Regions from separate parts of the Acidovorax sp. GW835-FHT14B10 genome, predicted to be linked through region 1. Evidence: riboswitches for the same ligand, from Rfam matches in the RefSeq annotation. Region 1 holds a riboswitch; the other holds the start of a gene.
The links. Region 1 has a riboswitch for glycine ahead of gcvT (glycine cleavage system aminomethyltransferase GcvT). Riboswitches for the same ligand answer to the same signal wherever they lie in the genome.
Positions count from the first base shown of each region.

Region 2: another riboswitch for glycine. It lies ahead of AC1Q5S_RS15350 (penicillin-binding protein 1A); the one in region 1 lies ahead of gcvT (glycine cleavage system aminomethyltransferase GcvT).

Region 1 is NZ_JBXAGC010000033.1:24,982-39,346, forward strand. It holds gene AC1Q5S_RS19380 (tripartite tricarboxylate transporter substrate binding protein) at 1-654, opposite strand, end outside; gene AC1Q5S_RS19385 (IclR family transcriptional regulator) at 811-1,602, shown strand; gene AC1Q5S_RS19390 (peroxidase-related enzyme) at 1,664-2,236, shown strand; gene AC1Q5S_RS19395 (acyl-CoA thioesterase) at 2,321-2,746, opposite strand; gene AC1Q5S_RS19400 (SDR family oxidoreductase) at 2,743-3,525, opposite strand; gene AC1Q5S_RS19405 (electron transfer flavoprotein-ubiquinone oxidoreductase) at 3,675-5,381, shown strand; gene AC1Q5S_RS19410 (ABC transporter substrate-binding protein) at 5,604-6,569, shown strand; gene AC1Q5S_RS19415 (ABC transporter permease) at 6,674-7,564, shown strand; gene AC1Q5S_RS19420 (ABC transporter ATP-binding protein) at 7,587-8,381, shown strand; gene AC1Q5S_RS19425 (hypothetical protein) at 8,411-8,569, opposite strand; gene AC1Q5S_RS19430 (hypothetical protein) at 8,630-8,917, shown strand; gene AC1Q5S_RS19435 (Lrp/AsnC family transcriptional regulator) at 8,982-9,437, opposite strand; gene AC1Q5S_RS19440 (TRAP transporter substrate-binding protein) at 9,842-10,813, shown strand; gene AC1Q5S_RS19445 (TRAP transporter small permease) at 10,883-11,377, shown strand; gene AC1Q5S_RS19450 (TRAP transporter large permease) at 11,374-12,651, shown strand; glycine riboswitch at 12,662-12,760, shown strand; glycine riboswitch at 12,774-12,896, shown strand; gene gcvT (glycine cleavage system aminomethyltransferase GcvT) at 12,941-14,074, shown strand; gene gcvH (glycine cleavage system protein GcvH) at 14,282-14,365, shown strand, end outside.
Region 2 is NZ_JBXAGC010000020.1:1,086-15,450, reverse strand. It holds gene AC1Q5S_RS15375 (AbrB family transcriptional regulator) at 1-965, shown strand, start outside; gene AC1Q5S_RS15370 (BTH_I0359 family protein) at 1,093-1,389, opposite strand; gene AC1Q5S_RS15365 (DUF3108 domain-containing protein) at 1,565-2,722, opposite strand; gene AC1Q5S_RS15360 (fumarylacetoacetate hydrolase family protein) at 2,967-3,980, shown strand; gene AC1Q5S_RS15355 (iron-containing alcohol dehydrogenase) at 4,220-5,380, shown strand; glycine riboswitch at 5,448-5,538, shown strand; glycine riboswitch at 5,546-5,638, shown strand; gene AC1Q5S_RS15350 (penicillin-binding protein 1A) at 5,699-8,050, shown strand; gene AC1Q5S_RS15345 (molybdopterin-containing oxidoreductase family protein) at 8,132-10,216, opposite strand; gene AC1Q5S_RS15340 (ABC transporter substrate-binding protein) at 10,347-11,495, shown strand; gene argE (acetylornithine deacetylase) at 11,546-12,718, opposite strand; gene AC1Q5S_RS15330 (M20 aminoacylase family protein) at 12,796-14,001, shown strand; gene AC1Q5S_RS15325 (M14 family metallopeptidase) at 14,108-14,365, shown strand, end outside.

The sequences.
Region 1 (14,365 bases):
CACGGACGACATGTACAGGTCGATCTGCCCGCCCACCAGGTCCGTCATGGCCTGGGCCGCGCCCTTGTAGGGAATGTGGCGCAGCTGGATGCCTGCGGCGTTCTCGGCCAGCTCGCCCGCCAGGTGGGCCACCGTGCCGTTGCCCGAATAGCCCAGCGTCAGCGCATCGGGCTTGCCCTTGGAGGCCGCCACCACATCGGCGAAGGTCTTGAAAGGCGAATTGGCCGGTGCTGCCACCACGATGGGCGAGGACGACACCAGCGCCACGGGCACCAGGTCCTTGAGAGGGTCGTAGGGCAGCTTGGGGTACAGCGTGGGGTTGATGGCCAGGTTGCTGGTCTGCCCCATGACCAGGGTGTAGCCGTCGGCCGGCGACTTGGCTGCAGCGTCCACACCCAGGTTGCCGCCCGCACCGGGCCGGTTGTCCACGATCACATTCCATTTGTTCTGGTCGGCAAGCTTTTGCGCCACGGTGCGCGCAATCATGTCGGTACCGCCACCGGGCGGGAACGGAACGATCAGGCGGATGGGCTTGGCTGGATAGGCAGCCTGTGCCAGGGCGGCGCCGGTGGGTATGGCAGCAGAGGCAAGGCCCAGAAAGGCAGCGCACAGCGGTGCACCGAAGGAACGCGAAAGCGATGAAAGCACTGGCATGGATTTGTCTCCGTTATGGTGGTTCGTCACGCCGTTGTGCAAGAGTTCCTCAAGCCCAGCGCCGTGGGTGCAACTTTACGCAGACGTTTCAACCCATACAATGCAGTTGCATACAACGAAACGAATTCCGCCGTGAGCAACAGCCCTGCACAACCCCTGCGCCCTGCGCCACCCAAGGCCCCGGAGCCACCCGCCACAGACGCTGCGGCGGCAGCCAAAGACACCGGTGGCGTCATCGCCGTCACGCGCGCCCTGCAGGTGCTGGAGGCCTTTGCGCTGGGTGAATCCAGCCTGCCGCTGGCCGAACTGAGCCGCCGCTGTGGCCTGCACAAGACCACGGTGCTGCGCCTGGCGCGCACACTGGCGCACTCGGGCTTCATGGTGCAACGCGAAGACGGTGACTGGCGCCTGGGCCCGGCCGCAGGCTGGCTGGGCGCGCGCTACCAGGCGGGCTTTGATGTGCAGAACGTGCTGGAACCGGCGCTGCGCGAACTCACCCACGCCACAGGCGAAAGCGCCGCCTTTTACGTGCGCGAGGGCCATGTGCGGACCTGCCTGGTGCGCGTGGAAGGCCCGCAGGCCCTGCGCCACCATGCGCGCATGGGCGAGGGCCTGCCGCTGGACAAGGGCTCGCCAGGCCGCGTGATCCTGGCCTTCTCGGGCGAGCCAGGCAAGGCCTATGAAGATATCCGCAAGAAGGGCTACCACTGGTCCATCGGCGAGCGCGAACAGGGCGTGGCCACGGTGTCGGCCCCGGTGTTCGGCATGCATTGGCGATTGATGGGATCGGTGTGCATTTCGGGCCCGGCGTCGCGCCTGCCCGCCAATAAACTCGAAGCCCTCGCCCAGACCGTGGTCGCTGCCGCCACCCGCCTGTCGTACGCTCTGGCAGGCAACACGGCCGCGCCATCACAGAGTCCGGTGCGTGCCACCCAATGGCATCCGTAATCCGGGCCACACTGCTGTCCTACCGTCAACCCGCCAGACAACACCACACACAGGAGACCGCATGAGCCGCTACCCTTTTCCCGACCTGAGCACCCTGCCCGAAGACATCCGCGCACGCATCCTGGAAGTGCAGGAAAAAGCCGGATTCATTCCCAATGTGTTCCTGGCGTTTGCGCGCCGCCCGGCCGAATGGCGGGCGTTTTTTGCCTACCACGATGCGCTCATGCTCAAGGAAGAAGGCAGCCTGACCAAGGGCGAGCGCGAAATGATCGTCACCGCCACCAGCGCGGCCAACCAGTGCCTGTACTGCGTGGTGGCGCATGGCGCCATCCTGCGCATCTACGAAAAGAAACCCTTCGTGGCCGACCAGGTGGCCGTGAACCACCGCAAGGCGGACATCACGCCGCGCCAGCGCGCCATGCTCGACTTCGCCATGAAGGTCTGCCAGCGCGCGCACGAGGTGGAAGACGCCGACTTCACCGCCCTGCACGCGCACGGCCTGGATGACGAGGACATCTGGGACATTGCCGCCATCACGGCGTTCTTTGGCCTCTCCAACCGCATGGCCAGCTTTGCGGACATGCAGCCCAACCCAGAGTTCTATCTGATGGGGCGGGTGCCCAGGCAGAAATAAAAGTCAGGCCCCGCAGGATTACTACTTATTTGATAGCTTCAAGCACTTAATTCATAAGCACTTGAGCCTTATTTCACCCAAGCTTCAGTCCGCCGAGACCAATGCGCGCAGCCAGTCGGGCAAGGGTGCGGCCTTCTGCTGCGGGAAATCCACCCAGATGGTCGTGGCGCCACCGGCGGCGCAGACCACACCGGGCTGGTCCACCCGCTCCATCGTGCCCCAGGTCTCGAACGTGGTGCGCGCCGGGTCGCTCACATACAGCTTGAGCAGCACATCGGCCGGGTATTCCAGCTGCCGGTAGAAGTTGCAGAACGCATTGACGATCACCGGGCCCTGGCCCTTCGGGTCGGGGTTGCAGCCCACCGACACCATCCACTCGATGCGCGCCGTCTCCAGGTAGCGAAAGTAAACGGTGTTGTTGACATGGCCCATGGCGTCCATGTCGCCCCAGCGCACGGGAAAGCGCATTTCAAAAACCAGCTTCTTGGCCTCGGGGATTTCAATCTTCATACCGCAAAACCGTCGTCGGCGGCAATCACCGCGCCATTGACAAAGTGGCTCTGGTCGCTGGCCAGCATCACGATGAGGGCATCCAGGTCCTGCGGCTGCCCCACGCGCTTGCGCGGCAGCATGGCGATGAGCTTCTGGCCCTGCTCGGTGTCCCAATGGTGGTGGTTGAGCTCGGTATCGATATAGCCCGGGCAGATGGCATTCACGTTGATACCGAAACGCCCCCACTCCAGCGCCATGGCGCGGGTCATCTGCACCACGGCGGCCTTGCTCATGCAGTAGGCGCCGATCTGCGGCAGCACCTTGAGCCCGGCCATCGAGGCGATGTTGATGATGCGCCCGCCCGTGAAGCTGCCCGGCGCCGCGCCGCGCGAGCGCGCCAGCATGCGCTTGCCCACCTCTTGCGCCACAAAGAACGCACCCTTGACGTTGGTGTCGAAGATGAAGTCGTAATCGTCGGGTGTCACATCCTGGATGCGCTGCGTGGTGCTCACGCCCGAGTTGTTGACCAGGATGTCGATGGAGCCCATTTCCGTCTCGGCATGGGCCACTGCGGCCTTGATGGAAGCGTGGTCGGTCACATCGAGCTCAACCACATGGGCGTCGCCCCCTTCGCCTTCGATGCGGGCGCGCAGTTCCTTCAGTTTTTCCAGCCGGCGGCTGGCCAGCACCACCCCGGCGCCCGCACGGGCCAGGGTGCGCGCAAACTGGGCCCCCAGGCCGCTGGATGCGCCCGTCACCAGAGCCACGCGGCCGGACAAATCGATGCTGTAAGCCATTGAGAGTTTCTCCACAAATCAGAAACAGAGGAAATATGCGCGTCCGATTGTGCGTGTTCGCATGAATACAATCAGTCGCTGGCCAGACAGTGCCGTGCGGCACGGCCTGTAGAACATTCCTTCATTATCAAATGCCCGACGAGACACCCATGACAAACCAGGAAATCCTTGCCCAGTATGGTCCCCGCGAAGCCATGGAATACGACGTGGTCGTGGTGGGCGGCGGCCCCGCCGGCCTGTCCACCGCCATCCGGCTCAAGCAGCTCGCCGCCGAAAAAGGCCAGGATGTGTCGGTCGTGGTGCTCGAAAAAGGCTCCGAGCCGGGCGCGCACATCCTGTCGGGCGCCATCATGGACCCCAAGGCGCTCAGCGAACTGATCCCCGACTGGAAGGAAAAGGGTGCCCCGCTGAACCAGCCCGTCACCGACGATGCCATGGTGTTCCTGGGCGAGAAATCGTCGTTCCGCACCCCCAACTTCCTGCTGCCAGGCTGCTTTCAGAACCACGGCAACTACATCGTCAGCCTCGGCAACGTCACGCGCTGGCTGGCCCAGCAGGCCGAGAACCTGGGCGTGGAGATCTTCCCCGGCTTTGCCGCCGCCGAAGTGCTCTACAACGACAACGGCAGCGTCAAGGGCGTGGCCACGGGCAACATGGGCGTGAGCAAGGAAGGCGAGCCCACGGGCGACTTCCAGCTGGGCATGGAGCTGCACGCCAAGTACACCATCTTCGCCGAGGGCGCGCGCGGCCATCTGGGCAAGCAGGTCATTGCCCGCTTCAAGCTTGATGCGGAAAGCGACCCGCAGACCTACGGCCTGGGCATCAAGGAACTGTGGGAAATCGATCCCGCCCGCCACCAGCCCGGCTTCGTGCTGCACACGGCCGGCTGGCCCATGGACAACAGCACCTATGGCGGCGCCTTCCTGTACCACATGGAAGACAACAAGGTCACGCTGGGCTTCATCACCGGCCTGGACTACGCCAACCCGTACCTGAGCCCGTTCGAGGAATTCCAGCGCTGGAAGACGCACGCCAACATCCGTTACTACCTGGAAGGCGACGAATCCAAGGGCATCAAGCCGGCCAAGCGCATCAGCTACGGCGCGCGCGCCATCACGGCCGGTGGTCTGATGAGCCTGCCCAAGACCGTGTTCCCGGGTGGTGCGCTGGTGGGTTGCGATGCCGGTTACCTCAACGTCAGCCGCATCAAGGGCAGCCACGCCGCCATCAAGACCGGCATGCTGGCCGCCGAGGCGGCCTACGACGCCATCACCGCAGGACGCCAGCACGACGAACTCACCGCCTACCCCCAGGCCTTTGAGGCCAGCTGGCTCTACACCGAGCTGAACAAGGCGCGCAACTTCAAGGCCTGGTTCAAGAAGGGCCTGACGGTGGCCACGGTGATGAACGGTATCGAGCAGTTCGCGCTCAAGGGCCACATCCCATGGACGCTGCACCGCGACAAGCCCGACCACGCCTATCTGAAGCCCGCAGCCGAGTGCAAGCCCATCGTCTATCCCAAGCCCGATGGCAAGATCACCTTCGACCGCCTCTCCAGCGTGTTCGTGAGCAACACCAACCACGCCGAGAACCAGCCGGCGCACCTGACGCTCAAGGATGCGAGCGTGCCGGTGAACATCAACCTGGCCAAATACGCCGGCCCCGAAGCCCGCTACTGCCCGGCTGGCGTGTACGAGTTTGTGCCCGACGAAGCCCAGGGCGGCAGCGCGCAGCGCCTGCAGATCAACGCGCAAAACTGCGTGCACTGCAAGACCTGCGACATCAAGGACCCGACGCAGAACATCGTCTGGGTCACACCCGAAGGCGGCGGCGGCCCCAACTACTCTGGCATGTAAGCTATCAAAATCAATAGCGCATGATGCTTTACGGGCCTGCATTGCAGGCCTTTTTCATGAATATTCCAGCCCTGCGCTGCTGAAAACCCGGCCCTCGCGCGGGACGGCGGGCCCCGCCAGTCGGCAACCAGCCCCAGCGCAGTAAACTTGCCGGCTGGCCCCAAAGCAGCCTGCCCAGGCCGGTGGTATCCATCCCCCATCAGAAAGACCGCGAAGATGAACATGAAGCAATTGCCCTGGATGTCCCTGGGCGCCTTGGCCCTGGCCGTGGCCGCCGTGGCACCTGCCAGCGCCCAGCAAAAATCCGTCGCAGTGACCGCCATCGTCGAACACCCCGCCCTCGACTCCGTGCGCGACGGCGTGCAGGCGGCCCTCAAGGACGCCGGCTTCGAAGCCGGCAAGAACCTCAAGTGGCAATACCAGAGCGCCCAGGGCAACACCGGCACCGCAGCGCAGATCGCCCGCAAGTTCGTCGGTGACAAGCCCGATGCCATCGTGGCGATTGCCACGCCCTCGGCCCAGGCCGTGATTGCCTCGACCAAGACGGTGCCCGTCGTGTTCTCCGCGGTGACCGACCCCGTCGCCGCCAAGCTGGTGAAGAACTGGGAGCCGTCGCACACCAACGTGACCGGCGTGTCCGACCTGCTGGCGCTGGACAAGCAGATGGACCTGGTCAAGCAGGTGGTGCCCGGTGCCAAGCGCGTGGGCGTGGTCTACAACCCTGGCGAAGCCAACTCGGTCGTCGTGGTCAAGCAGCTGCAGACCTTGCTGCCCAAGCTGGGGATGGCGCTGGTCGAGGCCGCAGCGCCCCGCTCGGTGGACGTCAGCAGCGCCGCGCGCAGCCTGATCGGCAAGGTCGATGTGATCTACACCAGCACCGACAACAATGTGGTGTCGGCCTACGAAGCGCTGGTGAAGGTGGGCCAGGAGGCCAAGATCCCGCTGGTGGCGTCGGACACCGACAGCGTCAAGCGTGGCGCGATCGCCGCCTTCGGCATCAACTACCGCGACCTGGGCGAGCAGACCGGCCGCATGGTGGTGCGCATCCTCAAGGGGGAAAAGCCCGGCGACATCAAGCCCGAGATCAGCACCAAGATGGAGCTGTTCGTGAACCCCGGCGCTGCCGAAAAGCAGGGCGTGAAGCTGTCTGACGCACTGGTCAAGTCGGCCGCACAAATCGTGCAATAAGCGCTACCGGCGCTGCAGGGCCGGGCTACCGCCCGGCCCCTCCGGCAGGAGCCATGCCCCGCGTGGCTCCTGCTTTGTTTTTCAATCCCTCGCCCCGCTGCCCCATGTCCTTCTTTTCCCTGCTCGGTGCCGTCGAAATCGGCCTGATCTTCAGCCTGGTGGCGCTGGGCGTGTTCATCTCGTTCAGGCTGCTGCGCTTTCCTGATCTCACAGTGGATGGCAGCTTCCCGCTGGGCGGCGCCGTCTGCGCCATTTTGATCTCCACCGGCACCAACGCCTGGCTTGCCACGCTGGCCGCCACCGCGGCAGGCGCCGTGGCCGGGCTGATCACCGGCTGGCTCAACGTCAGGCTCAAGATCATGGACCTGCTGGCCAGCATCCTGATGATGATTGCGCTGTACTCGATCAACCTGCGCATCATGGGCGGCCCGAACGTGCCCCTCATCAACGACCCTACGCTGTTCGTGCTGCTGCAGCCCGAAGGCATGGAAGACTACATCGCGCGCCCGCTGATCCTCGTCGTCATCGTGCTGGCCGCCAAGCTGCTGCTGGACTGGTTTTTTGCCACCGAACGGGGCCTGGCCATCCGCGCCACTGGCTCGAATGCCCGCATGGCCCGCGCCCAGGGCGTGAACACCGGCGCCATGCTGCTGCTGGGCATGGCGGTTTCCAACGGCCTGGTGGGCCTGGCCGGCGCGCTGTTTGCGCAGACGCAGGGCGGCTCGGACATTTCCATGGGCATCGGCACCATCGTGATCGGCCTGGCCGCCGTGATCGTGGGCGAGAGCATCCTGCCCTCGCGCCGCCTGGTCTATGCCACGCTGGCCGTGGTCATCGGCGCCATTGCCTACCGCTTCTTCATTGCGCTGGCCCTCAACAGCGACTTCATCGGCCTCAAGGCGCAGGATCTGAACCTGGTCACCGCCGTGCTGGTGGCCGTGGCGCTGGTGATTCCGCAGCTCAAGCGCAAGTTCGCCAAGCGCAAGCCGTCCTGAACCCGCGCACCGAAAGAGCCCCATGCTGAGCGCCCAACACCTCGAAATCACCTTCAACCCCGGCACGCCGATCGAAACGCGCGCCCTGCGCGGCATGTCGCTGGACATTCCGGCCGGCCAGTTCGTCACCGTCATCGGCTCCAACGGCGCCGGGAAATCCACTTTTCTCAACGCCATCTCGGGCGACCAGTCGGTGGACAGCGGCCGCATCGCCATCGACGGCGTGGATGTCACGCGCATGCCCGTGTGGGCCCGCGCCGAGCGCGTGGCCCGCGTGTTCCAGGACCCGATGGCCGGCACCTGCGAAGACCTCACCATCGAGGAAAACATGGCACTGGCGCAGCGCCGCGGCACCTTCCGGGGCCTCGGCCGCGCCGTCAAGGCATCGATGCGCGAAGGCTTTCGCGAACGCCTGGCCACGCTGGGCCTGGGGCTGGAGAACCGCCTCACCGACCGCATCGGCCTGCTCTCGGGCGGCCAGCGCCAGGCGGTGAGCCTGCTCATGGCAGCGCTGCAGCCGTCCCGCATCCTGCTGCTCGACGAGCACACCGCCGCGCTCGACCCACGCACCGCCGACTTCGTGCTGCGCCTGACCGAGCGCATCGTGGCCGAAAGCAAACTCACCACCATGATGGTCACGCACAGCATGCGCCAGGCCCTGGATGTGGGCGAGCGCACCGTGATGCTGCACCAGGGCCAGGTGGTGCTGGATGTGTCGGGCGAAGAACGCAAGCGCCTGGACGTGCCCGATCTGCTGCACATGTTCGAGAAGGTGCGCGGCGAAAAGCTGGCCGACGACGCGCTGCTGCTGGGCTGAATTCCCGCGGCGGCGTGCAGCGCGCACGATCAATCGATCCCCAGCACCTCCACCACACAGTCCACAAAGCGCTGCAGCTTCTGGGCGCGCAGCCGCCCCGGTGCCGTCAGCGGATGCACCGGCAGCGACAGCGGCGCATAACCCGACAGCACCGGGACCCGACGCCGTGCGCGCAGGTCGGCGGCCACCAGCGGCGCGGGCTGCAGGATGATGCCCAGGCACCGGGGCTGCGCAGGTCGCGCGCCTGCATGCCGCAGATGCGGGAGCGCAACTGGGGCCGTGCGGTGTTCATTGCGTCAGAGCCGGCCGTCAACAGCGTGCTGCCCGGCCAGACGCTGGAGGAAACCGGCGTGGCTTTCGTCCAGCACAACCACCCCTCGTCCACCCTCGGCCGCGCGGCGCAGCGAGAAGAAGTCGCCAACATGGTGGCCTACGTGGCCTCGCCGCTGTCCTCGGCCCCCATGGGCGCTGCGCTGCGCGTGGAGGCGGCATTGTCGACAGCCTTGGGACGCTTTCGCACCGAGGTTGACGGCTGATTTGACAGCTGCCAGCGCTTACCCAGCAAGCAATGGCTGCTGCTTTTATTCATAAACCCCGAAATTACACCCCCAGGGGCAGATCCGCCTTTTTCAGCGTGCGCAACACAAAGCTGGAGCGGCTGTGGCGTATGCCCTTGATCTTGTAGAGCTTCTCGCGCAGCAGGCGCTCGTAGTCGCGCGTGTCTTTCACCACCACGCGCAGCAGGTAGTCGTAGTCGCCCGACACCAGGTGCGCCTCGATCACCTCGGGAATGCTGGCCAGGGTTTCACCAAATTTTTCCAGCGTGTTGTCGGAATGGCTGTCGAGCGTGACCATCACCAGCACCGTGTCGGACAGATCGAGCGCGCGCGGATTGAGGCGCACGGTGTAGCCCTCGATCACACCGGCCTCCTCCATTTTTTTGATGCGCCCCCAGCATGGCGAGGGGCTCAGGCCCACGGCCTGGCCGATCTCCTGCAGGCTGGCGCGGGCGTTGGCCTGCAAAACGGAGAGAATTTTTCTGTCAAGACGGTCCATGCATCGTATTATTTTCTAAATTTGAATTTTTCAGAATATTTTTCTGCAAATTTCGAAAATCATCGCAAATTCAGAAGAACCATCCACTACCCCGGCGGCATACTTGTTTGCATCAAGGCGCTCTTACCGGAGTGCACAAACTGACAAGGCCCCGGCGGGTTACCGCCCGCACGGGGCACTTGGCAAGCAGCTTCCCCCCAGTCCACCCGCATGGCACTGTCGCGCACGCGACCCCGGCGCCCTGCCATCAGCCCCGCGCGCCGCGGATCAGCACGCTGACCCGCACAAACCCCGATGCCCAGCCAGGTGTTGCAGCGCCATAATTTTTGGCAGGCTGCAGCGCTTGTCTGCGCCGCAACCTGCAGCGCAAGCAGCACGCCAACATTTCCCCTTCAGGAGACACCATGCAATTGACCCGACTCGTCGTTGGCCTCGGCCTTGCCCTTGGCTTCATGGCCAGCGCCGCCGCGCAGACCACCATGCGCATCAGCATTTCGGTGGCGCAGAACTCGCACCAGGGCGTGGCCATCGACACCTTCGCCAAAGAAGTGGAAAAGCGCACGGGCGGCCGCTACAAGGTGCAGACCTTCTACAACGGCGCCCTGGGCGGCGAGCGCGAGTCGATTGAAGCCGTGCAACTGGGCACGCAGGAACTGGCCTTCAGCTCCACCGGCCCGGTGCCCAACTTTGTCCCCGAAACCAAGATTCTGGACGTGCCTTTCCTGTTCCGCGACAAGGCCCATGCGCGCGCGGTGCTCGACGGCCCCATCGGCCAGGACCTGCTGACCAAGTTCGACGCCAAGGGCTTCAAGGCACTGGCCTGGGCCGAAAACGGCTTTCGCCACATGACCAACAGCAAGCGCGACGTGAAGGAGCCGGGCGACCTCAAGGGCCTGAAGATGCGCACCATGGAGAACCCGGTGCACATCGCCGCCTACAAGGGCTTTGGCATCATCACCACGCCCATGGCGTTTCCCGAGGTGTTCACGGCCCTGCAGCAAGGCACCGTGGACGGGCAGGAGAACCCGCTGCCCGTCATCATCTCGGCCAAGTTCGACCAGGTGCAAAAGCATCTCACACTCACCGGCCATGTGTATTCGCCCTGCATCTTCGTGATGAACAAGGCGGCTTTTGACAAACTCAGCGCCGCCGACAAGCAGGCCTTTCTGGATGCCGCCAAGGAAGGCACCAAGGCCAACCGCGCCCGCGTGGACGAGGACGATGCCAAGGGCGTGGCCGACCTGCGCGCCAAGGGCATGACGGTGATCGACACCATCGACAAGGCCAAGTTCGTGGCGACGCTGGCCCCGGTCAACGCCGAATTTGAAAAACAGTTCGGCAAGGCCGCGCTCGACAAGATCCGCAATTACAAATAATCTTCTTGCCGCTCTATTTTCAATAGCTATTAACGCCCGCCGGCATTGCGCCAGCGGGCGTTTTCATTCATGAAAAATACTTTTCTAACCTTTGAGCGCTGGACCACGTTCAGCGCCATGCTGGCCGCCTGCGCCATGCTGGCCGTGGCGTCCACGCTGGGTATGTTCCAGATTTTGATGCGCTTCGTGTTCGAGCAGCCCGCCGAATGGACCGAGGTGCTGATCCGCTTCAGCCTGATCTGGATGGTGTTTCTGGCCATCCCCGCGGCCTTCCGCCAGGGGGCGATGGTGAGCGTGGACGTGCTGTACCGCTGGAGCCCGCCACGCATTCGCCGCGTGCTCGACTGGGTGGTGGCGCTGGCCGCGCTGGCACTGATCGGCGTCATCGTCTGGTGGGGTTGGGACTACGCCCAGCGCGGCGGCGTGCAGAGCATGGCCGGGCTGGAGTCGGTTTCGATGTTCTGGGCCTATCTGGCCATGCCGGTGGGCGGCCTTTTCTGCGTCGTCGGCATCATCGGCAACCTCATCGACCCCCTGCGCATGGAACTGGAGACAGCCCAATGAGCGCCGTGATGATTTCCACCATGGTGCTGTGCTTTGCACTCACCGTTTCCGTGGCCGTTTCCATCGGCCTTGCGTCCATCCTGGGCATCCAGGCGTCCAACGCGAACATGCTCATTTCCGTCAAGGAGATGTTCGCCTCGATCAACAAGTTTCCGCTGGCCGCCATTCCCTTCTTCATCCTGGCGGGCAACCTCATGGAAACCGGCGGCATCTCGCGCCGCCTGGTCGAATTCGCCAAGAGCATCGTGGGCGGCGTGCAGGGTGGCCTGCCCATGACCTGCGTGCTCACCTGCATGATCTTTGCCGCCGTGTCGGGCTCGTCGGTGGCCACCACGTTCGCCATTGGCGCCATCCTGGTCCCGGCGCTCATCAAGCACGGCTACCCCACCAGCTACGCGGCCGCCCTGCAGGCCACCAGCGCCGAGCTGGGCGTGATCATCCCGCCTTCCATTCCGCTCATCCTGTACGGCGTGAGTGCCGAGGTGTCGATTGGCGAGCTGTTCATCGCCGGCTTTGGCCCCGGCCTGCTGATCAGTACCGCACTGATGCTTTTCGTGTGGGGGTACTGCAAGTGGAAGGGCTGGGGCAAGAACGATGGCGACGGCCGCATGCCCATGGGCCGTGCCACGCTGCAAGCCGGCTGGGCGCTGCTGATGCCCGTGATCATCCTGGGCGGCATCTATGGCGGCGTGTTCACGCCCACCGAGGCCTCGGCCGTGGCCGTGTTCTATGCGCTGGTGGTGGGCGTGGTGATCTACCGCGAGATCCGCCTGGCGGACCTCTTCGCCATCCTGCGCAAGTCGGCCCTCTCGTCGGCGGTGATCATGTTCATCATTGCCAACGCCGGGCTGTTTGCCTTCCTCATCACGCGCGCCGGCGTGCCCGATGCCATTGGCCGCTGGCTGGAGGCGGTGCTGCAATCCCCTGCCCTGTTCTTACTGGGCGTGAACGCCGCGCTGTTCTTGATCGGCATGTTCATCGAGACCAGCGCGGCCATCATCGTGCTGGCGCCCATCCTGGCACCCGTGGCCATGCACTTCGGCGTGGACCCGGTGCACTTCGGCCTGATCATGGTGGTGAACCTCGCTTTGGGCATGATCACGCCGCCCTTTGGCGTGAACCTGTTTGCGGCCTGCACGGTGGCGCGCATCTCGCTGGACCGCATCGTCAAGCATCTGCTGCCGTTCGTCGGCGTGATCCTGGTATGCCTGATGGTCATCACTTACATGCCCTCGCTTTCGCTGTTCCTGCGCGATCTGGTGTACGCCAAGTAACGGTAGAATCGCCCGATTGTCAGGAGAGAGCCCCGCAGCACCATGCAAAAGGGCCGCCGAAGGCGCAGGCAGCAGCCGAACGCTCAGGCAAAAGGACTGGCAGCCGCCCGCAGCGATGCGGGCGTTCCCTTGCTGGAGAGAGATGTCCGCACTGCAGGTGCAGGCCATCCACCGAAGGAGCAAGCCGCGCGGCCAGCCAGGGCGCCGCGGTGAATCTCTCAGGTAAAGCGGACAGCAGGGCAAATCGCGTGGCATTCGTGCCACGCCCCCCATTTGCCCTGGAGCTCTTATGTCCGCACCTGCCACCGCCCTGCTCGCCACGCCCCTGAACGCCCTGCACATTGAACTGGGCGCCCGCATGGTGCCGTTTGCCAGCTATTCCATGCCCGTGCAGTACCCTGCAGGCCTGATGGCCGAGCACCTGCACACACGCCAGGCCGCCGGGCTGTTCGATGTATCGCACATGGGCCAGCTGAAGCTCGTCGGCCCCGATGCCGCCGCCGCGTTCGAGAGCCTGGTGCCCGTCGATGTGATCGACCTGCCCGTGGGCAAGCAGCGCTACGGCCTGCTGCTCAACGACGAGGGCGGCATCATCGACGACCTGATGTTCTTCCGCGTGGCCGACAACGAACTCTTTGTCATCGTCAACGGCGCCTGCAAGGTGGGTGACATGGCGCACATCCAGGCCCGCATCGGTCAGCGCTGCGACGTCGTGCCCATGCCCGACCACGCGCTCCTGGCGCTGCAGGGCCCCCAGGCCGTCACCGCCCTGTCGCGCCTGGCTCCGGGCATTGAAAAGCTGGTGTTCATGACGGGTGGCGATTTTTCCATCGCAGGCTGCGACTGCTTCGTGACCCGCAGCGGCTACACGGGTGAAGACGGCTTCGAGATCTCGGTGCCCGCCGCCCAGGCCGAGACCCTGGCACGCGCCCTGCTGGCCCAGCCCGAAGTCAAGCCCATCGGCCTGGGCGCGCGCAACTCGCTGCGCCTGGAAGCCGGCCTGTGCCTGTACGGCAACGACCTCGACACCACCACCACCCCGCCCGAAGCGGCACTCAACTGGGCCATCCAGAAGGTGCGCCGCACCGGCGGCGCGCGCGCGGGCGGCTTCCCAGGGGCCGACAAGGTGCTGGCGCAGCTCGACAACCCCGCCAGCCTCGCGCGCAAACGCGTCGGCCTGGTCGCGCTGGAGCGCGTGCCCGTGCGCGAGCACACCGAGTTGCAGAGCACCGACGGCCAGAAGATTGGCGAAGTGACCAGCGGCCTGCTGGGCCCCACGGTGAACGAACCCGTGGCCATGGGCTATGTGGCTCCCGCCTTTGCCGCCATCGGCACGCGGGTGAATGCCATGGTGCGCGGCAAGGCCGTGCCCATGGAAGTGCGCGCCATGCCTTTTGTGCCTGCCAATTACTTCCGCGGCTGACGGAATGACCTACCCCCTGAGTCACCTGCGGCGCCTTCCCCCTGGAAGGGGGACGCCTCCAGCGCGGCGGGGCGGCCCTTGCGCGGTGGCACTGGTATGCGCCCGCGCACAGAGCGAAGGCCGCAGTTTGGCATGTAGCCGCTGGCTTCGCTAATCCGCTTACATTGCAGATTCCTTTCTTTTTTTAGTTGCTTGAGGAGCTTTCCCATGACCGTCAAATTCTCCAAAGACCACGAATGGATCAACGCCGCCGACACGAATTCGGCCGTGGTCGGTATCACCGTGCATGCC
Region 2 (14,365 bases), on a different contig from region 1:
TCCTGGTCATCTCGCTGCTGTCCATGGGCGGTGCGCCCACCGAAAGCTGGGCGCCGCTGCGCAACACCGGGCAATGGGCCATCGGCGCTGCGCTGGGTCTTTATTTCACGCCGCAAGTGGTGGCACTGGTGGCCAGCCTGTGGTGGGCCATTGTGCTCGGCATCGTGTGGGCGCTGCTGCTGGGCTGGCTGTTTGGCGCCTGGCTGTACCGGCTGCATGCGCCGCGCATGCATGGCGTGCCGGCGTCGATGCTGCGGGCCACCAGCTATTTTTCGGGGGCCATCGGCGCGGCCTCCGAGATGACGCTGCTGGCCGAGCGCGAAAACGCCCGCACCGACCTCGTGGCCGCCAGCCACAGCCTGCGCCTGCTGATCGTCACCGTGACGATTCCGTTTGCGCTGCAGTGGAGCGGTCTGCAGGGCCTCGACATCCTGCCGCCCACCGTGCGCCTGGTGAGCTGGCCCGGCCTGGCGCTGCTGGCGTTACTTACCGGGGCCGGTGCGCTGGCCATGGAGCGGCTGGGCCGCGCCAACCCCTGGTTCATGGGTGCGCTGGTGGTGTCGATGGGGTTGGCCATGGCGGGCCTGACACTGTCGGCCGTGCCCCAGTGGCTGGTCAACGCAGCGCAGTTGGTGATCGGCGTGAGCCTGGGCGTGCGCTTTCGGGCCGATTTTCTGCGCACCGCCCCGCGCTGGCTGGTATCGGTGGTGCTGGGCACGCTGGTGCTGATGGGGGTGTGCGCGCTGTTCGCCGGGGCGCTGGCCTGGGCCACCGGACTGCCCTGGGTGACCCTGCTGCTGGGCACCTCGCCCGGCGGCATCACCGAAATGGCCATCACCGCCAAGGTGCTGCAGCTCGGTGTGCCGGTGGTGACGGCGTTTCAGGTGTGCCGCCTGATCGCGGTGCTGATGCTGGTGGAGCCCCTGTACCGGCGGATCTACCCGCCAGAGGGGCGAAAACGATGACCGGCCAGTAAAACTGGCGCGCCCCAAGGCCGGGGACGCCAATCAAGGGCCGCTCCGCAGCGAGAGCGCCATCCCCCTGCCCGCGAAGCGAACGCGGAGGGGACGAACCCCTCAGGGGGTGCCCCTGTCAGTGCACGACGACCGGGTTCTGCGCCAGACCGGCGTAGCGGTCCAGGGCGTCTTCCACCTCCTCCTGGGTCGGGGTGTCGCGTTGCCAGGCCAGGATTTGCTGCTGGAACATTTCGGCCCAGGATCCGTCCAGATACACCTCCTTGCCCGATCGCTTGTCCACAATTTCAAAGCCGTGGCGGGCCAGTTGGGGCTTTGGCGGTGCAGTGTCGTTCAGTGGGCCCTCTTTTTGCTCCACGGCGTCGGGCAGCATGTGGACCACCACAAAGGAGTCAGAGTCGTAGAGCATGTGCATGGCGTTCCCCCAGTCGATATAGGAATCAGATGACAGCGGGCGGTCAGAGTTCAAGTCCCAAGGCTCCCGGTACCTGATGCTTTGCAGTATTTCACGAAAAACGGCCTGCGTCGGGTTTGTGGGGATGAATTGCCACCGGGGCACCGGCAAGCAACACCTGGGAACACCTGGGCGATCAGGGCGGGCCGCTGTTGCGCAGGCGCAGGTCGGCAAAGTCGCCATTGGCCTGGGTCAGGCGGATGCGCACGGGCATGTAGCCCAGGTCGGGGGCCAGCCACAGTTCGGCCTTCTGGTCGTAATCGCGGCGCGGCAGGCGCTGCAGCTTCCAGGCCAGCAGGGGGCCGGCGGGCAGGTCCAGCGTTTCCTGCCCCTCGATCGAGAAGGTCCACCGGTCGGCGCTGCGGGCACTGGCGGTGGTCAGGGTGACCTGGGTGCCCGGCACGAACCGCCCCGGGTCGGCTGCCAGCATGGCACCGAGCTGGATGAACACGCTCAGGCGGTCTTGCGCGCCGGGCCCCACGGCCGCCTGCGGGGTGTTGGCGCTGAAGGTGATGCGGCCCTGGGCATGGTCAAAATGGGCAGCCTGTTCGCTGCGCGAGCGGTCGGCAAAGCGCTCGGGCTGCAGCCCCTGCGCGGTGATCTGACCCACACTGCCCTGGGAGCGGGTGCCCAGCAGAAAGGCGCTGATCTCCTGGCGGGCTTCGTAGCGGCTGCCGTCGTGCTGCCAGAACAGCTCGGCGCTGGCGCTGTAGTTGAATTTTTTGGCCTGCCCGCTGACATCAAAGGCCAGGCGCACCGGCGCGGGCAGGCGCACGGCGAAGCTGGTGGCGTCGGCCGCCGGGCCTGTGGCGCTGCCGGGAGGGCTGATGTCCACGCCGGCGCCCAGGGGATTGTCGGGGACCGTGGGCGATGGAATGGCCGGCGTGCTGGCGTCGGGCGCAGGGGCGGTGGCCACGGCATCGGCATCGGGCATTTCGGATGTCGGCGTGCCCGCGGTGTCTACCACCGCGTCGGGCGGTGGGACTTCGCCGGGGTTGTCGGGCGGCGCCGAAGGCGTGGGGGGGAGCTCGGTGGCTGCCTTCGCTGCGTGCTGCGTCGCCGGGGGGGCGGCGGGTTTCTTGCGCACCGCCGCGGGGCGGGCAGGCGCGGGAGGTGCAGGCGGTGCGGTGGGCGCCGCGGCCGGCGGCGTGGGGGCAATGCTGCGTGTGCTGAAAACCTGTGCGGCGGGGGGGAGGGACGGGCTGCTGTCCCAGGCCATGGGCATGCCCTGCAGCACCAGCCAGTGCAGCGCCAGCACCAGGGCGGTCAATACAAGGAGTGGCCGGCGTGGCATGGCGGGGTTCCTGCAGGCGTCAGGCGCGGACCGCGCCCAGGTGGTGCGGCAGCCGGGTGGCCTGGCTCCGCGCTTCCTGCAGCAGAAAGCCGACCTCCACGGACGGGGTGCCGGCACGTTCTTCTTTATTCATTCCCACCAAAAATTTGCGAATTTTGTTCAGTTGAATCCATGGAACCCCGCGTAATCTTGTGGGGTTTGCGCCATTTCCGCCATTTCTGTTGAGACGAAGGTTCTGTTCCCCATGAAACTTGCCACCTACAAAGACGGCTCGCGCGACGGCCAACTGGTCGTCGTCTCCCGCGACCTGGGCACGGCCCATTATGCGACCGGCATTGCCAGCAAGCTGCAGCAGGTGCTGGACGACTGGGGCTTCCTGTCGCCCCAGCTGCAGGACCTGTACGACCAGCTCAACAACGGCCGCGCGCGCCACGCCTTCCCCTTTGACCCCGCCCGGTGCATGGCCCCGCTGCCGCGTGCCTACCAGTGGGCTGACGGTTCGGCCTACATCAACCACGTTGAACTGGTTCGAAAAGCCCGCAACTCCGAGGTTCCAGAGAGCTTCTACACCGATCCGCTGATGTACCAGGGCGGCAGCGATGATTTCATTGGACCCTGCGACGACGTGGTGGTGCCCAGCGAGGCCATGGGCATCGATTTCGAGGCCGAGATCGCCGTCATCACCGGCGACGTGAAGATGGGCACCAACGCCAACCAGGCGCTGGACGGCATTCGCCTGGTGATGATTGCCAACGACGTGAGCCTGCGCAACCTGATTCCGGCCGAGCTGGCCAAGGGTTTTGGCTTCTTCCAAGCGAAGCCCGCCACCGCCTTCGGTCCCGTGGCCGTGACGCTGGACGAACTGGGCGATGCCTGGGACCACGGTCGCCTGCACCTGACCGTGCAGTCCACCTGGAATGGCCGCAAGGTCGGCATGTGCGACGCCGGCCCCGAGATGACCTTCCACTTCGGCCAACTCATCGCGCACATCGCCAAGACGCGCAATGTGCGGGCGGGCTCCATCGTGGGCAGCGGCACCGTCAGCAACCAGGGCGTGGAGCAAGACGGCCGCACCGAATGGCCCAAGGGCTACAGCTGCATCGCCGAAAAGCGCTGCATCGAGACCATCCAGGACGGCAAGCCTTCCACCGAGTTCATGAAGTTTGGCGACACTATCCGCATCGAGGTCAAGGGCAAGGACGGCGCCAGCATCTTCGGTGCCATCGACCAGGCGATTGCATCGCCTGAGGGGGGATGAGTGGTGGCGTCATTTTTCAGAACCTGACTTTTGGCCCATGCGGCAGGGCAGACCGGTGGGCGCAAGGGTTTTGTCCGGGGCGACAGGGGTGCAGGCGGCTTCGCGCGGACAATGGGCAGTCCGTCCACCGGGCTTGCTGGCCTGGCGGTTTTTTCCCATCACTGCCCTGCGTTCCTGCCGCCTGCCGGGCCATCCGGTGCGGCAAGGGGCACGGTGGTGCGCCAACCCCCCCCATTGCCATGCTGAATTTCGACTTCCACAACCCCACCCACATCGTTTTCGGCCAGGGCCGCATCGCCGACCTGGCGAAGCTGGTGCCCGCAGCGGCCAAGGTGCTGATCCTGGTGGGCGGCGCCAGTGCCGAAAAGACCGGCACGCTGGCCGAAGTGCGCGCCGCGCTGGGCGAACGGCAGCACGCCACCTTCCGCGGCATCGAACCCAACCCGAGCTTCGAAACTTCGATGCAGGCCGTCGAGCAGACCCGCGCCGGCGGGTTCGACTTTCTGCTGGCCGTGGGGGGTGGTTCGGTGATCGATGCCACCAAGTTCATCGCCGCTGCCGTGCACTTTGAGGGCGATGCCTGGGCCATCCTCGAAAAGCGCGGCCGCAACATCACGCGGGCCGTGCCGTTTGGCGCCGTGCTCACGCTGCCCGCCACGGGCTCGGAGATGAACAACGGCGGCGTGATCACGCACCGGGGCAAGGGGGCCAAGCTGTCCTTCAGCAGCGTGCACAGCTACCCCAGGTTCTCGGTGCTCGACCCCACCAAGACCTACACGCTGCCGCCGCAGCAACTGGCCAACGGCGTGGTCGACGCTTTCGTGCACACGGTGGAGCAGTACCTGACCTATCCGGTCAACGCACCCGTGCAGGACCGCTTTGCCGAGGGCATTTTGCAGACGCTGATCGAGATCGGCCCGCGCTTGCTGACCGCACCCGAGCCTGTGTACGACGACCGCGCCAACCTCATGTGGGCCGCCACCATGGCGCTCAATGGCCTGATCGGCGCCGGCGTGCCGCAGGACTGGGCCACGCACATGATCGGGCACGAACTCACCGCGCTGCACGGCATCGACCATGCCCGCACGCTGGCGATTGTGCTGCCCGCGCTGCTGAATGAGCGCCGTGGCCCGAAGCGCGCCAAGCTGCTGCAGTATGGCGAGCGCGTGTGGGGCATCGCCAGCGGCACGGATGACGAGCGCATCACCGCCGCCATCGAGCGCACGCGCGCCTTCTTTGAAAGCATGGGCATCGCCACGCGCCTGTCGGGCTATGGCCTGGGCGCGGAGGTGGTGGACACCGTGGTGGCCCAGCTCGAAGCGCATGGCATGGTGCAGCTGGGCGAGCAGCGCGAGATCACGCCCGCCGTGAGCCGCCGCATCCTTGCAGCCGCGCTGTAACCGGACGGGGGGGCTGGATATTGACCTTTTGAACGGGGCTGGTTTTGGCGGGTGATTTACAGTGAGCGCCTATCCTGCGGGAGAGAGGGGCGCGATCCGCCTCCGCCGAAGGCGCAAACTCCCATCATCGCTCAGGCAAACCGGACCGCAGGAGACCATCGCCGACTGGAGAGAGGCCGCCGCCCTGCGCAACGCAGGCGGGGGCCCACCGAAGGGGCAGGCTGCCCAGGCAGCCGAAACTCTCAGGTAAAAGGACAGGGGGAGCGGCGCCGCAGGCCCGTCATGGCACGGGTCCTGCCCTAGCCAGAGTTCCCCCTGATGCACCCATCGTCGCCTGTTGCCGCACCTGCCCCTTCGCCCAAAAAGCACCCGATCCTGAAGTTTCTCGCGGGTTTTTTCCTGGGGCTGACCGTGGCAGGCAGCGCGGGCGGGGCCTATGTGCTGCACATGGTGTGGCAGCAGCTGCCAGAGGTGGACCACCTGGCCGACTACGATCCCATGCTGCCGATGCGCATCTATGCCAGGGACGGCACGCTGCTGGCGGAATATGGCGAGGAGCGCCGGGAATTCGTGCCGATAGGACAGATCCCGCTGCAGGTGCGCCAGGCGCTGCTGGCCATCGAAGATGCCCGCTTTTATGAGCATGGCGCGGTGGACTTCACCGGACTGGCGCGCGCTGCGCTGCGCAATGTGGTATCGGGGGAGCATGTCCAGGGTGCCAGCACCATCACGATGCAGGTGGCGCGGGTGTTCTTTCTGAGCCGCGTCAAAACCTACAGCCGCAAGCTCATGGAAATCTTGCTGGCCTACAAGCTCGAAGCCACCTACAGCAAGGACAAGATCCTGGAGCTGTACATGAACCAGATCTATCTGGGCGAGCGTGCCTACGGCTTTGCGGCTGCGGCATCGGTGTACTTCGACAAGACACTGGACGAGCTGACGGTGGCCGAAGCCGCCGTGCTGGCCGGACTGCCCAAGGCGCCGTCGGCGTACAACCCCGTTGTGAACCGCGAGCGCGCCATCATCCGCCAGCAGTACATCCTGCAGCGCATGCACGCACTGGGCTACCTGGATGCGCCCGCCTACCAGGAGGCGCGGGCACAGGCACTGACGCTGCGAACGCAATACCGTTCCATCGAGCCGGCCGCCGCCTTTGCCGTGGAACAGGCCCGCAAGATGGTGCTGGAGCAGTATGGCGAAGACGCGTATGCGCTGGGCCTGGATGTCGTCACCACCCTCAGCGTTCCCGCGCAGCGCGCGGCCACGCGTGCGCTGCGCGCGGGCATTCTGGGTGCGCAGGATGCCCGTGGCTATGCCGGCCCCGAGGGGCGCATCCAGGGCGCAGTTCCGGGTGATATGCCGGCCGCTGACCCCCGCGCCCTGCGCGCCGCGCTGGCGCCCTACCGCGACAGCGGGGAACTGCGTGCCGCCCTGGTGCATGCGGCGTCCGAGGCCGAGGGCATTGCCGCATGGCTGCGCGATGGCACGCCGGTGCGGATACCGCGCAGCCGGCTCAACGCCAGCGCGCGTGCCGCCCTGAAGCCCGATGCGCCCGCGCGGCGGCGCATTGCGCCGGGCGCGGTGATTCGCGTCGTGGCCGATGCCCGTGAAAGGTGGGATCTGGGCCAGTTGCCGGGCATGGAGGGCGCGCTGGTCTCCATGGACACGGAAACCGGCGACATTCTGGCGCTCACGGGGGGCTTCGACTACGCCTTCAACCAGTTCGACCACGCCGTGCAGGCCTTTCGCCAGCCGGGCTCGACCTTCAAGCCGTTCATCTTTTCGGCGGCGCTGGAGAAAGGCTATGCCCCGGGCACCTTGATCGACGATACGCAGCGTGTGGTGACCCCTGCCGCCCGCGGCCGCCCCGCCTGGAGCCCGCGCAACTACGGCGGCAACTACGAGGGCTTCATCACCGCACGGCGCGGCCTGGTGCGCTCCAAGAACCTGGTGGCCGTCAACCTGATGGACGCGGCCGGGGTTCAGTACGTGCAGGAGTTCGCCACCCGCTTTGGATTCTTGCCCGAACGCAATCCACCCCGGTTGCCGCTGGCCCTGGGGGCGGGCGCCATCACGCCGCTGCAGCTGACGCAGGCCTATGCCGTGTTTGCCAACGGCGGCACCCTGGTGCAGCCCCGGCTGATCCACCAGGTGAGCGAGCGCGGCGGCGCGGTGCTGTACGCAGCGAACGCGCCATCGCCCCGTGCGACCGTGGTGTCCGAGCGCAATGCCTTCGTGCTGGACAGCATGCTGCGCGACGTGGTGCAGCACGGCACCGGCCGGCGTGCGAAGGCGCTGGGCCGCCCCGATGTGGCCGGCAAGACCGGTACCTCCAACGATGCGCGGGATGTGTGGTTCGCCGGCTATTCATCGGGCGTGGCCTCTGTCGTGTGGATGGGCTACGACCAGCCGCGCAGCCTGGGCCGGCACACCGGGGGAACCCTGGCCCTGCCCGTGTGGACAGAGTACATGGCCGAGGCGGTGCAGGGGCGCACGCCGGTATCGCGCACCCTGCCGCTGGACCTGATGCGCTTCGGCGAGGACTACGTGTACCCGGAATATGTCTTCGGGACCTGCGTGGATGACCGCAAGGCCTTTGTCCAAAGCCCCTTCGAGTGCGGCCCGGACGGGCACCGCCCTCGCGTGGGAAATTCTGCCGATACAGGGTGAAATGGCCGATAACGCTTGATGGGCAGGCGTTGGAAGCTATAAATACAGGCGTATTTTCAAGGCGAACAAGGCAACGCGCCGTCAGGCCGGCACGGCGTGGACCTCCACTTCCACCAGGCAGTCGTAGAACGTCGGCGCCCGCCCCAGGTCGGTCAGGGCCTGGCTGGTGACCTCGTTCACATTCGTCCCATCCAGCCCCAGCTTGCGCCACCACACGCCCAGACCGTTGACCACGCCGGGCCGCGCGCGGCGCGAGACGGTGGCGTGGCAGCGGTAGCTGCCGCGGTCGTTGAACACGCGCACCACGGCGCCATCGGCAATGCCGCGTGCGGCAGCGTCATCGGGGTGCATCTCCAGCACGGGGCGGCCTTCGATGGCGCGCAGGCTCTGCACGTTGACGAAGGTGGAATTCAAAAAATTGCGCGCGGGCGGCGAGATCATGGCCAGCGGGTAGCGGGCAGATGTGCCCTGCAGCTCGTGGTTGGGCAGGTGGTCGGGCAGGCCGTCCAGGCCCTGCGCGGCCAGGCGGGCGCTGAAGAATTCGCACTTTCCGCTGGGCGTGGGAAAGCCACCCTCGGCAAACGGTGCATCGGGCAGCGCCAGCGTGGCAAAGCCCTGGGTTTCGAGCAGCGCGTAGTCCACGGCGTCGCCAAAGGCCTGGCGGCACAGGGCCTCGTCGCTGTCGGCAAAGCAGGGCTCGGTGAAGCCCATGCGCGCGGCCAGGTCCCGGAAGATCTGCGCATTGCTGCGCGCCTGACCCTGGGGCGCGATGGCCGGGCGGTTGAGCAGCACGTCGGTGTGCCCGTAGGCGAGGTGCACGTCCCGGTGCTCCAGCTGCGTGGTGGCGGGCAGGATGTAGTCCGCGTAGTCGGCCGTGTCGGTGCGAAAGTGCTCCAGCACCACGGTGAACAGGTCTTCGCGGGCGAAGCCGCGCACCACCTTGCCGGAATCGGGCGCCACGGCCACGGGGTTGCTGTTGTAGACCACCAGGGCCTCGATGCGGGGGCCAAAGTCGGGTGCGGTGGCGCGCAGCAGGTCGTCACCGATGCGCACCATGTTGAGCGTGCGCGGTGTGCGCTCCGGCATCAGGTCGGGGCGCTGCAACATGGCGCGTTGCACCGGAAACTGGCCCGCGCTCGACAGCAGCATGCCGCCGGCCCGGTGGCGCCAGGCGCCCGTCAGCGCGGGCAGGCAGGCCACGGCGCGCACCGCGTTGCCGCCGCCGCGCACGCGCTGCATGCCGTAGTTCAGGCGGATGGCGGCGGGCTGGGTGGTGCCGTAGTCCTTGGCCAGCTGGCGGATCTGCTCCACCGGCACGCCGCAGACCTCGGCGGCGCGCTCGGGCGGCCATTGCAGGGCGCGTTCGCGCAGCGCCTCCCAGCCCAGGGTGTGGCGGGCGATGTAGTCGGGGTCCAGCCAGTCGTGGGCGATCAGCTCGTGCATCAGCGCCAGGGCCAGCGCGGCATCGGTGCCGGGGCGGAGCTGGATGTGCTCGTGGCATTTGTCGGCGGTCTCGGTCTTGCGCGGGTCGATGCACACCAGCCGGGCGCCATTGCGCTTGGCCTGCTGGGCGTAGCGCCAGAAATGCAGGTTGCTGCCAATCGAGTTGCTGCCCCAGATGAGAATGAGCCTGGATTCCGCGAAGAACTCCACCTTCATGCCCAGCTTGCCACCCAGGGTCTGCACCAGCGCTTCGGCACCGGCCGAGGCGCAGATAGTGCGGTCGAGCTGCGAAGCCCCCAGGCGGTGAAAGAAGCGCCGGTCCATGCTCTCACCCTGCACCAGGCCCATGGTGCCGGCGTAGCTGTAGGGCAGGATGGCTTCGGGGGCGCGTGCCGCAATGCTTTGCAGGCGCTGCGCGATGTCGGCCAGTGCCTCGTCCCAGCCCACCGGGGCAAACTGCCCGCTGCCCTTGGGGCCGGTGCGCTTGAGCGGGGTGAGGATGCGTTCGGGGTGGTAGCTGCGCTCGGTGTAGCGCGACACCTTGGCACACAGCACACCGTCGGTGTGCGGGTGATCGGGGTTGCCCTGCACGCGGGTGGCCACGCCGTTTTCCACGGTGGTGATCAGGGCGCAGGTGTCGGGGCAGTCGTGGGGGCAGGCCCCGCGCACCTGCGCCTGTATCGGCGCAGGCTGTGGGGTATTTGCGGTAGAAGGCGGGGGCATACGGTGGGTGGTCGTTAAACTGGCAGAAGGGGGTGATCGAAGCGTGCATATCTTGCGCCAGATCCAGGGAGACTGCGTGCCGGTAGCGCAGGGGGGATCGCCCTCGATTCACAAGAAAAGAGATTTCACCATGAACCAATCCGTCATCGGGCGCAGACAATTTTCGGTGGGCCTGGGCGCCGCAGCGCTGGGCGGTTTCAATCTGGCGCGGGCGCAGGGTGAAGGGCACATCGTGCTGGGGCAATCGGCCGCCTTCACGGGCCCCGCGGCACAGCTGGGCATCCAGTTCAACCGGGGCGCCAAGCTTTTTTTCGACCGGCTCAATGCCCAGGGCGGCGTGGGCCGGCGCATGGTGGAAATTCGTACCATGGACGACGGCTACGAGCCCGACCGCTGCGCCGAAAACACCCGAAAGCTCATTGCCGACGATGTGTTCGCGCTGTTTGGCTATATCGGCACGCCCACCAGCCTGGCGGCGCTGCCGATTTTCACCCAGGCCAAGGTGCCGTTTTTTGGTCCCTTCACGGGCGCCGAGGCCCTGCGCCAGCCGTTCAACCGCCTGATTTTCCATGTGCGCGCGTCGTACTACGACGAAACCGCGCTCATCGTGCGCCAGCTCACCAACCTGGGGCTCAAGAAGATCGCGGTGTTCTACCAGAACGACGCCTACGGCAAGGCCGGGCTCGATGGCGTGACCCGGGCCCTGGCCGATCTCAAGCTGGCCCCGGTGGCCACGGCCACGGTGGAGCGCAATTCCTCCGATGTGAGGGCGGCGGTGGCCAAGCTGGTGCCCGCCATGCCCGACGCGGTGGTGCAGATTTCGGCCTATGGGGCCAGCGCGGCTTTTGTGCGCGCAGCGCGCAAGGCGGGCTTTGGCGGCACCTTTTACAACGTGTCGTTTGTGGGCACGCAGGCGCTGGCCGATGAGCTGGGCAAGGATGGCGCGGGCGTGGTGGTGTCGCAGGTCGTGCCTTCGCCCTACCAGCCCTCGCGTCCGATCACGCGCGAGTTTCTGGACACCATCAAGAAGGGCGGCAACAAGGTGCAGGCCAACTACTCCAGCCTGGAAGGGTATCTGGCGGCCCGCATTTTCACCGAAGGCCTGCGCCAGGGGCTGGCCGGCGGCAAGCTCAGCCATGACAGCTTCATTGCAGGCCTCGAAGCCCTGGGCCCGCAGGTGATTTCCGGGTTTCCGGTGTCCTTCAGCGCATCGGACCACACGGCCTCGCATTTTGTGGAGATGTCGATGCTGACCGGCGACGGGCGCGTGCGGACCTGACGCAACGTCGCGGCCCGTCGCGCCGCGTGCGCTTGCGGGTTGCGGTGTCTCTAGGCCAGCGTGCGGGCGCGCGCGAGGCCTTGCATGAACGCCTCGCAGCGCGCCAGTTGCGCGAGGCTCACGTATTCATCCGGCTGGTGCGCCTGCTGGATGCTGCCGGGCCCGCACACCACGGTAGAGATGCCGGCATTCTTGAACAGCCCGGCCTCGGTGCCAAAGGCCACGAGCGTTGTGCCTTTCTCGCCGGTCAGTTCCTGCGCCAGGCGTGTCACCGGGTCGTCCTTGCTGCCCAGAAAGCTGGGGATCTCGCAGATGGTCTCGAACGCGATGCCTGCCGTGGGCGCCACTTTCTTCATGGCCGGCTCCAGCGACTGGGCATAGGCCACCACCTCGGCCTGCATCTGCGCGGCATTGGCGGTGGGCAGGTCGCGAAACTCGTAGCGGAACTCGGCATCGCGCGGGACCACGTTGTCGGCAATGCCGCCGTGAAACTGGCCCACGCTGGCCGTGGAGAAGGGCACGTCAAAGCCTTCGAAGCGCGGCCCATGGCGCTCGAACCCCTCGGCCATGTCGCGCACGCGGCCCACCACGCGCGCTGCCATCTCGATGGCGTTGACCGAATGCGGCGTGAGCGATGAATGCGCCTCCTTGCCGCGCACGCAGCACCGGTAGCGGTACACGCCCTTGTGGGCGATGGCGGGGACCATGCGGGTGGGTTCGCCCACGATGCAGGCCAGCGGGCGGATGCCGGCGTCGCGCAGGTCGGCAATCAGCTCTTTGACGCCAAAGCAGCCGATCTCTTCCTCGTAGCTGAACGCCAGATGGATGGCAAACGGTGCATTGCTGTTCAGAAAATGTTCGGCCTGCGAGAGGGCAATGCCGATGAAGGCCTTCATGTCGGCACTGCCGCGGCCGTAGAGGCTGGCGCCCTCGGGGCCGTCTTGCACCACGGCGCCCAGCGGGTCCACGCTCCAGTCCTGGCCGTCCCAGGGCACGGTGTCGGTGTGGCCCGACAGGATCACCCCGGCAGGCTTGCCTTCGCCCAGGGTGGCAAACAGGTTGGCCTTGGTCTTGTCGGCATTGAAGGTGAGGCGGCTTGTGACGCCCAGCCGGGCCAGATGGTCGCGGATGAAGTGGATCAGCGCCAGGTTGGAGTGGTGGCTGACGGTGTTCATGCGCACCAGGGTCTGCGCAAGTTCGAGGGCGTGGGTGGATGGCGTCATGTGGCGGTGCAGATAAACCCCCTGTGGCGAAGACCGTGGAGCGGGGCTAGACTGTCTTGATCGTAAGGGTACACATCATGAACGTTATCGATTCCATCGTCACCCAGGCCGCCAGCATTGCCGCCGTGCGCCGGGACATCCACGCCCATCCCGAGCTGTGTTTTGAAGAGGTGCGCACCGCCGACGTGGTGGCGCAAAAGCTCACCGAATGGGGCATTCCCATCCACCGCGGGCTGGGCAAGACCGGTGTGGTCGGCATCGTGAAGGGGCGCGATGGCGGCGCCAGCGGCCAGGCCATCGGCCTGCGCGCCGACATGGACGCCTTGCCCATGCAGGAGTTCAACACCTTCGCACACGCCAGCCAGCACCCCGGCAAGATGCACGCCTGTGGCCACGATGGCCACACGGCCATGCTGCTGGCGGCGGCGCAGCACTTTGCCACGCACCGCAACTTTGACGGCACCGTGTACCTGATCTTTCAGCCGGCCGAGGAGGGCGGTGGCGGTGCGCGCGTGATGATCGAAGACGGCCTGTTCGCGCAGTTCCCGATGCAGGCCGTGTTCGGCATGCACAACTGGCCCGGCATGCCTGCCGGCACCATGGCCGTAAGTTCCGGGCCGGTGATGGCGTCCAGCAACGAGTTCAAGATCACCATCCGTGGCAAGGGTGGCCATGCGGCGTTGCCGCACACCGGCATCGACCCCGTGCCCATTGCCTGCCAGATGGTGCAGGGCTTCCAGACCATCATCAGCCGCAACAAGAAACCCGTGGATGCCGGCGTGATCTCGGTCACCATGATCCATGCAGGCGAGGCCACCAATGTGGTGCCCGACCACTGCGAACTGCAGGGCACGGTGCGCACCTTCCGGCACGAGGTGCTGGACCTGATCGAGGCACGCATGCAGCAGGTGGCCGAGCACACCTGCGCCGCGCACGAGGCCACCTGTGCGTTCGAGTTTGTGCGCAACTACCCGGCCACCGTGAACTCGCCTGCCGAGGCCGAATTCGCCCGCAAGGTCATGGTGGGCATCGTGGGTGAAGAACGTGTGGTCGCCCAGGAGCCCACCATGGGCGCCGAGGACTTTGCCTACATGCTGCAGGCCAAGCCCGGTGCGTATTGCTTCATCGCCAACGGCGATGGTGCGCACCGCGAGATGGGCCATGGCGGCGGGCCCTGCACGCTGCACAACCCGAGCTACGATTTCAATGACGACCTGATCCCGCTGGGCGCCACCTACTGGGTGCGACTGGCCGAGGAGTGGCTGGCAGCGGCCCGCAGCTGACGGGCCGAGGCCGCCGCGGTGCCGGGTTCTGCCACGGACAGTGCGCACAAGTTCCCCCGGCGGCCTCGCCGTCCCCCTTCCTGTTGTCACCTGTTCAGGACATCCCATGATCGGTATCGCCCAGGCGTTTGCGCCCACCTACGCGCGTGCACGCACGCAGTTCCTGGAGGCTGCCGCCACGGCCAGCCTGCCCATCGAATCGCACCGCCATCCGCTGCCGGGGCGCGAGGGCGAAGACCTGGCGATGGATGTGGTGCGCGATGGTCCGCCGGACGCCGACAAGCTGCTCATTGTCAGCAGCGGCTGCCACGGCGTGGAGGGCCATTGCGGCAGTGGCGTGCAGGTGTTTGCGCTGCACGACCAG